2 regions of the Bacillus sp. N1(2025) genome follow, and region 2 is predicted to be linked to the other one. Evidence: predicted binding sites of a transcription regulator. Region 2 holds the regulator's gene; the other holds the start of a gene.

Region 1 (5,254 bases), on a different contig from region 2:
CGCACAGCGGACAGGCGTGATGCTCGCTGAACATCAGCTCCTCCTGACCGATGATATCTATCATGACACGGCCTTCCCCTAAGCGGAGCGCGGTTTCCAGTGAGTCGGAAAGCCGGGCGGCAACCCCTTCCTTGACGACAATCCGGTCAATGACTACTTCAATGGAATGCTTTTTGTTTTTTTCAAGTTCAATATCGTCGGAAAGCTCGGCCATTTCTCCGTCAATCCGCACCCTTACGTAACCTTGCTTTCTGATTTGGTCAAGCACTTTGACATGGGCGCCTTTTCTGCCTGAGATGATCGGCGCAAGCACTTGAAGCTTCGTCCGCTCCGGATATTCAAGAATCCGGTCAACCATCTGTTCAATCGTTTGCGACGTAATTTCAATGCCGTGCTCCGGGCAGTGCGGCTTCCCGACTCTCGCGTACAGCAGCCGGAGATAATCATAAATCTCCGTTACCGTTCCGACGGTTGACCGCGGATTGCGGCTTGTTGTTTTCTGGTCAATGCTGATCGCCGGAGAAAGCCCTTCGATCGCATCAACGTCCGGCTTATCCATCTGTCCTAAAAATTGGCGCGCATAGGCAGAAAGCGATTCAACATACCGCCTCTGTCCTTCCGCGTAAATGGTGTCAAAGGCAAGGGATGATTTTCCCGATCCGGACAGCCCCGTCACGACGACGAGCTGATCCCGCGGAATCGTTACATCAATGTTTTTTAAATTGTGCGCCCTTGCGCCTTTCACCTCGATCCGGTCAATTGCCATGTGTTCATCATCCTTCCGCTTTAAGCTCTAACAGTAAATCACGAAGCTCTGCCGCCCGCTCGAAATCAAGCGCTCTGGCCGCTTCTTTCATTTCGTGCTCCATTTGCTCAACGACTTTCTGGCGTTCTTTCTTCGTCATCTTCGCCAGTTTAGGCGCGGCTTTTGTTTTATATTCTTCTTTATCCTCAGCGGCCTGCGTCGCGCGGATCACATCGCGGATTTCCTTATTGATCGTTTGCGGCGTAATGCCGTGAATTTCGTTAAAGCGCTCCTGCTGTTCCCGGCGGCGCTTCGTTTCATTAATCGCGATTTCCATCGAATTCGTGATTTTATCGGCATACATGATGACGCGGCCTTCCGCGTTTCGTGCCGCCCGTCCGATCGTCTGAATCAGCGAACGTTCAGAACGGAGGAAGCCTTCTTTATCCGCATCGAGAATGGCGACAAGTGACACTTCCGGAATATCAAGCCCTTCCCTCAGCAGGTTGATGCCGATTAACACATCATGTTTTCCGAGGCGGAGGTCACGGATGATTTCAATCCGTTCAAGCGTCTTAATCTCGGAATGCAGATAATTGACCTTGATGCCGATTTCCTTGAGATAATCGGTCAGATCCTCTGACATTTTTTTCGTTAAAGTCGTCACGAGAACGCGTTCATTCCGTTCAATCCTCGCCTGTATCTCGCCGATCAGATCATCAATCTGTCCTTCGATCGGCCGGACGTCAATGAGGGGATCGAGGAGTCCCGTCGGTCTGATGATCTGCTCGATCATTTCCGGCGTATGCTCAATTTCATACGGTCCCGGAGTCGCCGACACGTACACGATATTGTGCATGTGTTTCTCAAATTCCTCGAATCGGAGCGGACGGTTGTCAAGCGCTGACGGCAGGCGGAACCCGTGATCGACAAGCACCTGTTTTCTCGCCTGGTCACCGTTGAACATGCCGCGCACCTGCGGAATCGTCACATGTGATTCATCAACGACAATCATAAAATCGTCCGGAAAATAATCAAGCAGCGTATACGGCGTAGAGCCCGGCGGACGGAGTGTCAAATGTCTTGAATAGTTCTCGATCCCTGAGCAAAAACCCATTTCCCGCATCATTTCAAGATCATATCTCGTCCGCTGCTCAAGCCGCTGCGCTTCAAGGAGCTTGCCGTTTTCGTGCATCACTTTCAAGCGCTCCTCAAGCTCCTGTTCAATATTCAGAATCGCTTTTTCCATCTTTTCCGCACGGGTGACGAAGTGGGAAGCCGGGAAAATCGCGACATGGTCACGGTCGCCGAGAATTTCTCCGGTCAAAGCGTCGACCTCTCTGATCCGCTCAATTTCATCTCCGAAAAATTCCACTCTGATACAATGTTCGTCACGGGAAGCCGGGAAGATTTCCACAACGTCTCCGCGCACGCGGAACGTACCGCGCTGAAAGTCGATATCATTGCGGGCATACTGGATATCCACAAGCTTTCTCAGCAGCTCGTTCCGCTCAATCTCCATTTCCGGCCTGAGCGACACAACCATTTCCCGGTATTCTTCAGGCGAACCGAGACCGTATATGCATGACACACTCGCGATAATAATGACATCTCTCCGTTCAAACAGAGAGGACGTCGCGGAGTGTCTCAGTTTATCAATTTCATCATTAATGCTTGCGTCTTTCTCTATAAAAGTATCCGTTTGAGGCACGTACGCCTCCGGCTGATAGTAATCGTAATAGCTGACAAAATATTCGACAGCATTGTTCGGGAAAAACTCCTTAAACTCGCTGTACAGCTGTCCGGCAAGGGTTTTGTTATGGGCAATGACCAGTGTCGGTTTATTCACTTCTTTAATCAGATTGGACACGGTAAAGGTTTTGCCCGTCCCTGTCGCACCCAGGAGAGTCTGGTGTTTTCTGCCTTCCTGTATGCCTTTGACAAGCTTCTCAATCGCTTGCGGCTGATCTCCCTGGGGCTGATATTTCGAGACTAACTCAAAACGATCTTTCACAAAAAAGCCTCCGTTTCTTTACGAAATCTTCCTATTGATATAGTAACACAATGACGGGCAAAATCACTAAAAATACGAACTAAAGTTCGATGGTTTGTTTTTACCAAGTCAATTTTTGTATAAAAAACCTGCTTTTATGGCGTAAAAGCAGGCATTCTATTTCATATTCACCATGTCAGGCATTGTCTTTCTTTTTGTCTGCTTCTTTTTTGGCCATGTACAGCCCTCCGGCCACCAGCGATACGACATCCAATCCAACGATAAAATACGTTTCGGTGTAACCCTTTAAATAGGATGCGAAAAGCAGTGCGGCTGTGAGAGCGATCGCCACATAGTGGTTAAACGTGACGCGCGTAAAAAGGACGACCAGCATAAAAGGGAAACATAATGCAAAAACGGCTTTTGTAATCACAAAAACCCTCCTCGGGAATTCTTCATCTCATCTGATTATAGTAAAAAATGAAGAATCGGACAATCGTTCCCCTGCTATCACAATACCCTTTTTCAGCAGTCTTCAATCATCTGTCAAAAAAATTGTGAATATAAATCCATTGAACCATTAACCAGATGAATCGAATTACCTTTCTTCAGCCGAAAGGATGAGAAGGTTTAGGTCTTTGTATCTTTGACAGTTTCTTCCTCCCTCTTTACAATGTAATGATAGTGTTTACTATCATTTTCTTGGATGAGGAAAAAAAAGGGGGTCATACCGCATGTATTCAGTGCGATTTCAAAAAGCGGAAGAATCGAGCCGCTCTGCAGGAGCAAAAGGAATGAACCTGATTAAACTGACGAAAAACGGGCTGCCCGTTCCCGGCGGTTTTATCATTCAGACGAATGCCCTGACACGTTTTATGGAAGACAACGGGCTTCAAGCAGATCAGGAACAGATGGAGCGCGCCATTATGAACGGCACGTTTTCAAAAGAGCTTCGGGAGGAACTGACCGCGTCGTTTTATGAATTGAGAGAATCATACGCCTCTGTCGCCGTACGTTCCTCCTCCGCGTCCGAAGATCTTGAAGGCGCTTCTTTCGCTGGTCAGTACGAAACCTATTTAAATATCAAAACAGAAGAAGAGTTTCTCGGAAAAGTGAAAGAATGCTGGGCTTCCTTCTTCTCGGCGCGGGTCAGCGGTTATAAAGAGAAAATGAACAATGACACCGCAGAACCGTTAATGGGCGTTGTCGTGCAAGGGCTTATCAATTCCGAGGTTTCAGGGGTCATTTTCAGCCGCAACCCCGTCACACACGATGACGGAGAACTGATGATCAGCGCGAGCTACGGTCTCGGAGAAGCAATCGTCTCCGGCAGCGTGACGCCCGACACATTTATCGTCAATAAAGACACATTTCAGATTGAAAAAGAAATCGGCTTAAAAGAAATGTATATCGTTTCTAAAGACGAAGGCGTGACGGAAAAAGAGACGACCGCTGACATGAGAAACCGCTTCTGCCTTGATGACGAGAGCGTCAAAGAGCTTGCCATGCTGACGATAAAGACGGAAGAACTGTACGGTTATCCCGTGGATCTCGAATTCGGATTTGCCGAAAATAAGCTGTATCTGCTTCAGGCCAGGCCGATTACAACGATCGTGCAGGATCAGAAGGCGGCAGACGAAGAACGGGAATTTATCATGACGCCCCGGGATCAGAAAGATTTTTGGCTCAATATGGAGGCCAATATTGAAGGCCCCGTCAGCCCGTTATTCGCCTCACTCATTGTGCCGGCTTTGGAATACGGCCTCAAAGAGAGCACGAAGGCATTCCCTGTAATGGGCATCGAAATCGAGCGTGTCAAACTTCATCAGGGCCGTGTTTTTTCCAGACAGCATAAGACGGACGACAAGCTGCCCGCAGAACAGTTAGAAGCGCTTTTCCCCGTCTTGGCTGACCGCATGTACGATATTATTCAGGAAACCTTTCTGCCTTTTTATCAAAAGCTGGACGAACTGGCGCATACAGACCATACGCCGGAGACTGCCCTTGATGCGTTCCGAAACCTGCAAGACTTCTATTTAAAAGGATACGCAGAACATTTCAATATTGTCTTTCCGCAGGTTGCGTTAAACATGATACTGGAATCCATGTACGGACAGGTTGAGAAAGAAAACACATCCCTTCTGTACGAAATGCTGGCTGGCGTCATGAATAAGTCATTGGAGACCGACAGACAGCTCTGGCTGCTGTCCGGACAAGTAAAAGACAGCCCTGAGCTGCGGCGCGTCTTTACGGTTTCTCATGCCGATGAGCTGCATCAGACGCTTCTGCAATCAAATGAGGGAAAACGCTTTCTCGAACAAGTCGGTGAATTTTTACAGGAATACGGCTGGAGATCCGTGAAAAGTCATGATCTGATTGAAGAAACTTGGGCGGAAAACCCTTATTTCGCTTTGGCCAACATTCAGAACTATGTCCGGAACGGATACGATTTTGACAGTGAGTTTCATAAAACGATAGAAAAACGAAAACAGCTCTACGCCGACTTTATGGATAGA
Region 2 (5,254 bases):
GCGAAAGCAATTACGTGTTTCATTTGAACCACCTTCGTTATTTCGTTTAGTCTTCATTGTAAGCAATCCGCAAATTTTTAAACTGGTATATAGTGGTTATAAAGTATACGTTTTAATAAAATGTGAATAGACATCACAGGATTCACAAGTTAAAATATGTAAAAAGGGGGATGCAAATGAAAAAATACTGGATTTGTATTGCTGTTTTTTTATTATGTTTTAGCGGAATACACTCAGCTAAAGCGGCTACCACTGAATTCGGATCAAAAACAAGCTTCACTTTGGAGGGAAATGCAAAAGAGTTTCATATTGAAAATCCTGGGGCTGTAGCTGCCGACGATTACTTTTTAGGATATAAGTTCACCATCATGAACAACTCTTCGTGCGGTTTAAGCATGAAACTCCAGCGGATGGCGCTGAACGGAAATTTTTATACATTAAGTTCTAAAAACTACAGCGGCAGCTGGTTAAACCTCAGTGCCCAGGATAAAAAATCAATTGATCCGTATCACAAATACAGAATTCTGGTTGAAAGTTCTTCAAACGTCTGTGGCCCCGCCTATATTAAAGGGTTATACGGTGTAGAATATTATCATTTTGATTGAAAATAGATACTCGCTAAAGGCAGCGGGTTTTTTTATATTTAAATATAACCTATTGTACTATGTACTAAATATTCATATATAAATTTTGATCGCCCGCCCAAAAGAAAAGATAGACAAAAACAAATTCATCACGCACAAATATACAAAGTTGAAAAATGGATGAAAAGTTTCTTTAGGGAAACATTATTAGTTGACTTCAAAAGTGTGATGTCGGATAATAAGAATGTAAGTTTTTCCTCCTTAGCAGATTCGTTTCTTAAGCCAGGGCGAATCTGCTTTTTTTATGCAAAAAAACCCCTCTGTAAGGGGTTTTTTACGATAAATGAAGTTTAATAGAATTAATGTACGGCTCTGAATACGCCGATAACTTTCCCCAAAATGCTTACGTTTTGCAGGATAATCGGCTCCATCGTCGGATTTTCCGGCTGCAGCCGCACATAATTGTCTTCTTTATAGAAGCGCTTAACCGTCGCTTCATCATCTTCGGTCATAGCTACGACGATTTCTCCGTTATTGGCCGTGTTCTGCTGTTTGACGATGACGTAATCTTTGTCAAAAATGCCGGCGTCAATCATACTTTCTCCCATGATTTCTAACATAAAGACATGTTCGCCCGGAGGAACCATCCGGTCAGGAAGCGGAAAATACTCGTCGATATTTTCAACAGCCGTAATCGGAATACCCGCCGTCACTTTCCCGATGACCGGAACGTTTACGACCTGGCTTTTCGGAATTTGGACTTCTTCTTCATCCAATACCTCAATCGCTCTCGGTTTAGTAGGGTCCCGTCTGATCAGGCCTTTTGTCTCCAGCCGCGCCAAATGGCCGTGCACGGTTGAACTGGAAGCCAGTCCTACTGCTTCTCCTATCTCTCTTACAGAAGGCGGATATCCTTTCGTTTTTACCTCTTCTTTAATAAAACGCAGGATATCAAGCTGCCTTTTTGATAGCTTCGTCATATTTCGCACCTCAAAACGTCGATTTTAAGTAGATTATAGCATGATTTTCCTGACAGTACAAACATAGGTTCGAAAAAACGATTGACAGAAACATTTGTTCGTATATACTGAAAGGTATAAAAAGCGAACAAACATTCTTATTGGAGGTTGTTTACATGGCGAAAGAATCTATCATATTTGTCGGACTGTTTACTGCGATTTTAAGTGCCGCTATTTTACTTGTCTCATGTGCGGGAAATGATCAGTCCCTCAGCCAATATGTTAAAATAAAGGTTCAGGACGGCGATACACTCTGGTCACTTGCGGATCATGTAGCAGAAAAGAAACACATTAATAAAGAAGATTTCATTGAGTGGGTGACGGAGAATAATCATCTCCAAACTGCTGATATAAAGCCCGGAGACGAACTTATTCTTCCGGTTAAGAAGAAGCATCCGGCCGTATATCAGCTGGCCATTGTCAATTAGAGAGGAAAGAGAGAAATGAAGGCGCTCATTTATGCCCGCGTAAGCACAAACAAAGAACAGCAGCAAACGTCATTAAAAAGACAGGAAGAGGAGCTCAGTGAGATCGCTGCTGCAAACGGCATGGAAGTCGTGAAAGTCATTTCTGAGAAAGCCAGCGGTTACGAAATGGACCGCGACGGAGTATTTGAAATGCTTGATGAAATTAAAAAATCACATATTGACGCGATATTGGTGCAGGACGAAACGAGATTGGGAAGAGGAAACGCCAAGATTGCGCTTTTGCATTGCATTTACAGGGAGAACGTAAAGATATATACGACGGCTCATAAAGGTGAACTGGAGCTTTCCGAAGCTGATACGATGGTACTTGAAATCGTCAGTATTGTTGAGGAATATCAAAGGAAAATTCACAATATGAAAATCCGGCGGGGAATGAAAAGAGCCGTGAAAAACGGCTACAAACCTGAACGGAATCTGAAAAACAGGCATGAAAACAGCGGAAAAGAAAAAAAAGAGGTTCCGGTTTCGGAAATTATCAGGCTGAGAGCCAACAAGCTTACCTTTGCAGAAATCGCAGCGACCTTAAGAGGATTCGGCTATGATGTGTCCAAAGCCACGGTTCACCGGCGGTTTCAGGAATATACCGCAGATACAGAAGGCAGCTGACGCGCATCAGTTGTAAAAAAGACTGCGTTTTAGTAGTATATAATCAACACGCACCAAAGGAGCTTATTATGATTTCTAAAGAAAAAATCGCAAGAATTAACGAATTGGCTCAAAAAGCTAAATCAAACACAATAACGGATGAGGAAAAAGCTGAACAGCAAAAGCTTCGCCAGGAATATTTGAAAGGATTCCGCTCCTCAATGAAAAATACGTTAAAGAGCGTAAAAGTGATTGATCCGGAAGGCAACGATGTCACCCCTGAAAAATTAAAAAGAGAACAACAGAAAAATAATCTTCATTAAACAGAAAGAATACGGCAATACGTATTCTTTTTTCGTATATACTAATATCAGGATGTGCTTTACGACAATTTTCAACAAGTTTATCTCAAATTTAAGCTGAAAGAGTTGAGAAAAAGTCAGCATCGCTTTATGATGAAAAGGTACAACAATAAGGAAGGGGATTATAATGGATACAATTGAAAAGAAATCAGTTGCCACCATTCGTACACTATCTATAGACGCAATTGAAAAAGCGAATTCCGGACATCCGGGCATGCCGATGGGAGCCGCTCCGATGGCATATACGCTGTGGACGAAATTTATGAATGTAAATCCGCAGAATCCGGGCTGGTTTAACCGCGACCGCTTTGTTTTATCAGCAGGCCACGGTTCAATGCTTTTATACAGCATGCTGCATTTAAGCGGATATGACCTCAGCATTGAAGACTTGAAACAGTTCCGTCAATGGGGAAGCAAAACACCGGGACATCCGGAGTTCGGGCACACAGCCGGAGTAGACGCTACGACCGGACCGCTTGGACAGGGTATTGCAATGGCAGTGGGAATGGCAATTGCAGAACGCCATCTGGCTGAGACATATAACCGTGATTCATTCAACGTAGTTGATCATTATACATACAGTATTTGCGGAGACGGCGATTTAATGGAAGGCATTTCTTCCGAAGCAGCTTCTCTTGCAGGCCATCTTGAATTAGGCCGTCTGATCGTATTATACGATTCTAATGACATTTCCTTAGACGGCGATTTAGACCGTTCTTTCTCTGAAAATGTAAAGCAGCGTTTTGAAGCAATGAACTGGGAAGTTCTTTATGTTGAGGACGGAAACAACATCGCTGAATTGACGGCTGCAATTGAAAAAGCGCGCCAGAATGATAAAAAACCGACATTGATCGAAGTGAAAACGACAATCGGTTTCGGTTCTCCAAACCGCGCGGGCACATCCGGCGTTCACGGCGCTCCGTTAGGACAAGAAGAGAGCAAGCTGACAAAAGAAGCGTATGCTTGGACGTTTGAAGAAGATTTTTATGTTCCGGAAGAAGTATACGGGCATTTCAATCAAGCTGTAAAAGAAGCCGGCTCGAAAAAAGAACAGGAATGGAATGAACTGTTCGCGGCTTATAAAGAAAAATATCCTGAGCTTGCTGAACAGCTGTCACTCGGCATGAAAGGCGAGCTTCCTAAAGACTGGGATCAGGAAGTTCCCGTTTATGAAAAAGGCAGCAGCATTGCTTCCCGTGCATCTTCAGGTGAGGTGCTGAACGGGATCGCCAAGAAAATTCCTTTCTTTGTCGGGGGATCTGCTGACCTTGCGGGTTCAAATAAAACGACAATCAAAAATGGAGGAGACTTCACGGCCAAAGACTACGCCGGGAAAAACTTCTGGTTCGGTGTCCGTGAATTTGCGATGGGCGCTGCATTAAACGGAATGGCGCTTCACGGCGGCCTCCGCGTATTCGGCGGCACATTCTTTGTGTTCTCTGATTATTTAAGACCTGCCATTCGTCTGGCGTCATTGATGGGTCTTCCCGTCACTTATGTATTCACACATGACAGTATTGCCGTAGGAGAGGACGGGCCGACTCACGAACCGATTGAGCAGCTTGCTTCTTTACGCGCACTTCCTAACCTTTCTGTGATCAGACCTGCTGACGGAAATGAAACCGCAGCTGCATGGAAGGTTGCCGTTCAAAGCCAAGATCATCCGACAGCTCTTGTATTGACACGCCAAAACCTGCCGACGATTGATCAGCAGGCTGAAGAAGCGTATGCGGGCGTGGATAAAGGGGCTTATATCGTTTCCAAAGCCCAAACAGAATCACCGGCCGCTCTTCTTTTAGCGACAGGTTCTGAAGTCGGACTTGCGATCGAAGCTCAAGCGAAACTGGCTGAAGAAAACATTCACGTATCTGTAGTCAGCATGCCGAGCTGGGACCGCTTTGAAAAACAATCGGCCGAGTACAAAAACAGCGTGCTTCCTCCGAATGTGACGAAACGTCTTGCGATCGAAATGGGTTCAAGCTTCGGATGGGGCAAATTTACCGGTCTTGAAGGAGACGTTCTCGCAATTGACCGTTTCGGTGCTTCAGCTCCGGGAGAAACAATTATGAAAGAATACGGGTTTACTGCAGAAAACGTGGTTGACCGCGTGAAAAAACTTTTAAACAAATAACGAGACAAAAGAGGATGAGTCAAATCATCCTCTTTTTCCTGTTTATGCGACAAAAATAGAAGGGGCGGCATAACAGTAATAGACA

Evidence for each region. Region 2 encodes LexA, which represses DNA repair genes until DNA is damaged. Its sites were predicted from a motif close to CGAACATATGTTCG; they were not measured.
Region 1: the regulator LexA is predicted to act here: its motif matches at 2,835-2,848, upstream of uvrB (excinuclease ABC subunit UvrB).

The regions. Positions count from the first base shown of each region.
Region 1 is NZ_JBLTJB010000003.1:11,178-16,431, reverse strand. Features, by position in the region: gene uvrA (excinuclease ABC subunit UvrA) at 1-766, opposite strand, end outside; gene uvrB (excinuclease ABC subunit UvrB) at 774-2,759, opposite strand; gene ACNFN4_RS07800 (CsbA family protein) at 2,935-3,171, opposite strand; gene ACNFN4_RS07795 (PEP/pyruvate-binding domain-containing protein) at 3,473-5,254, shown strand, end outside.
Region 2 is NZ_JBLTJB010000009.1:106,805-112,058, reverse strand. Features, by position in the region: gene ACNFN4_RS17810 (YndM family protein) at 1-23, opposite strand, end outside; gene ACNFN4_RS17805 (hypothetical protein) at 177-605, shown strand; gene lexA (transcriptional repressor LexA) at 944-1,564, opposite strand; gene yneA (cell division suppressor protein YneA) at 1,720-2,031, shown strand; gene ACNFN4_RS17790 (YneB family resolvase-like protein) at 2,047-2,697, shown strand; gene ACNFN4_RS17785 (DUF896 domain-containing protein) at 2,766-2,999, shown strand; gene tkt (transketolase) at 3,166-5,169, shown strand.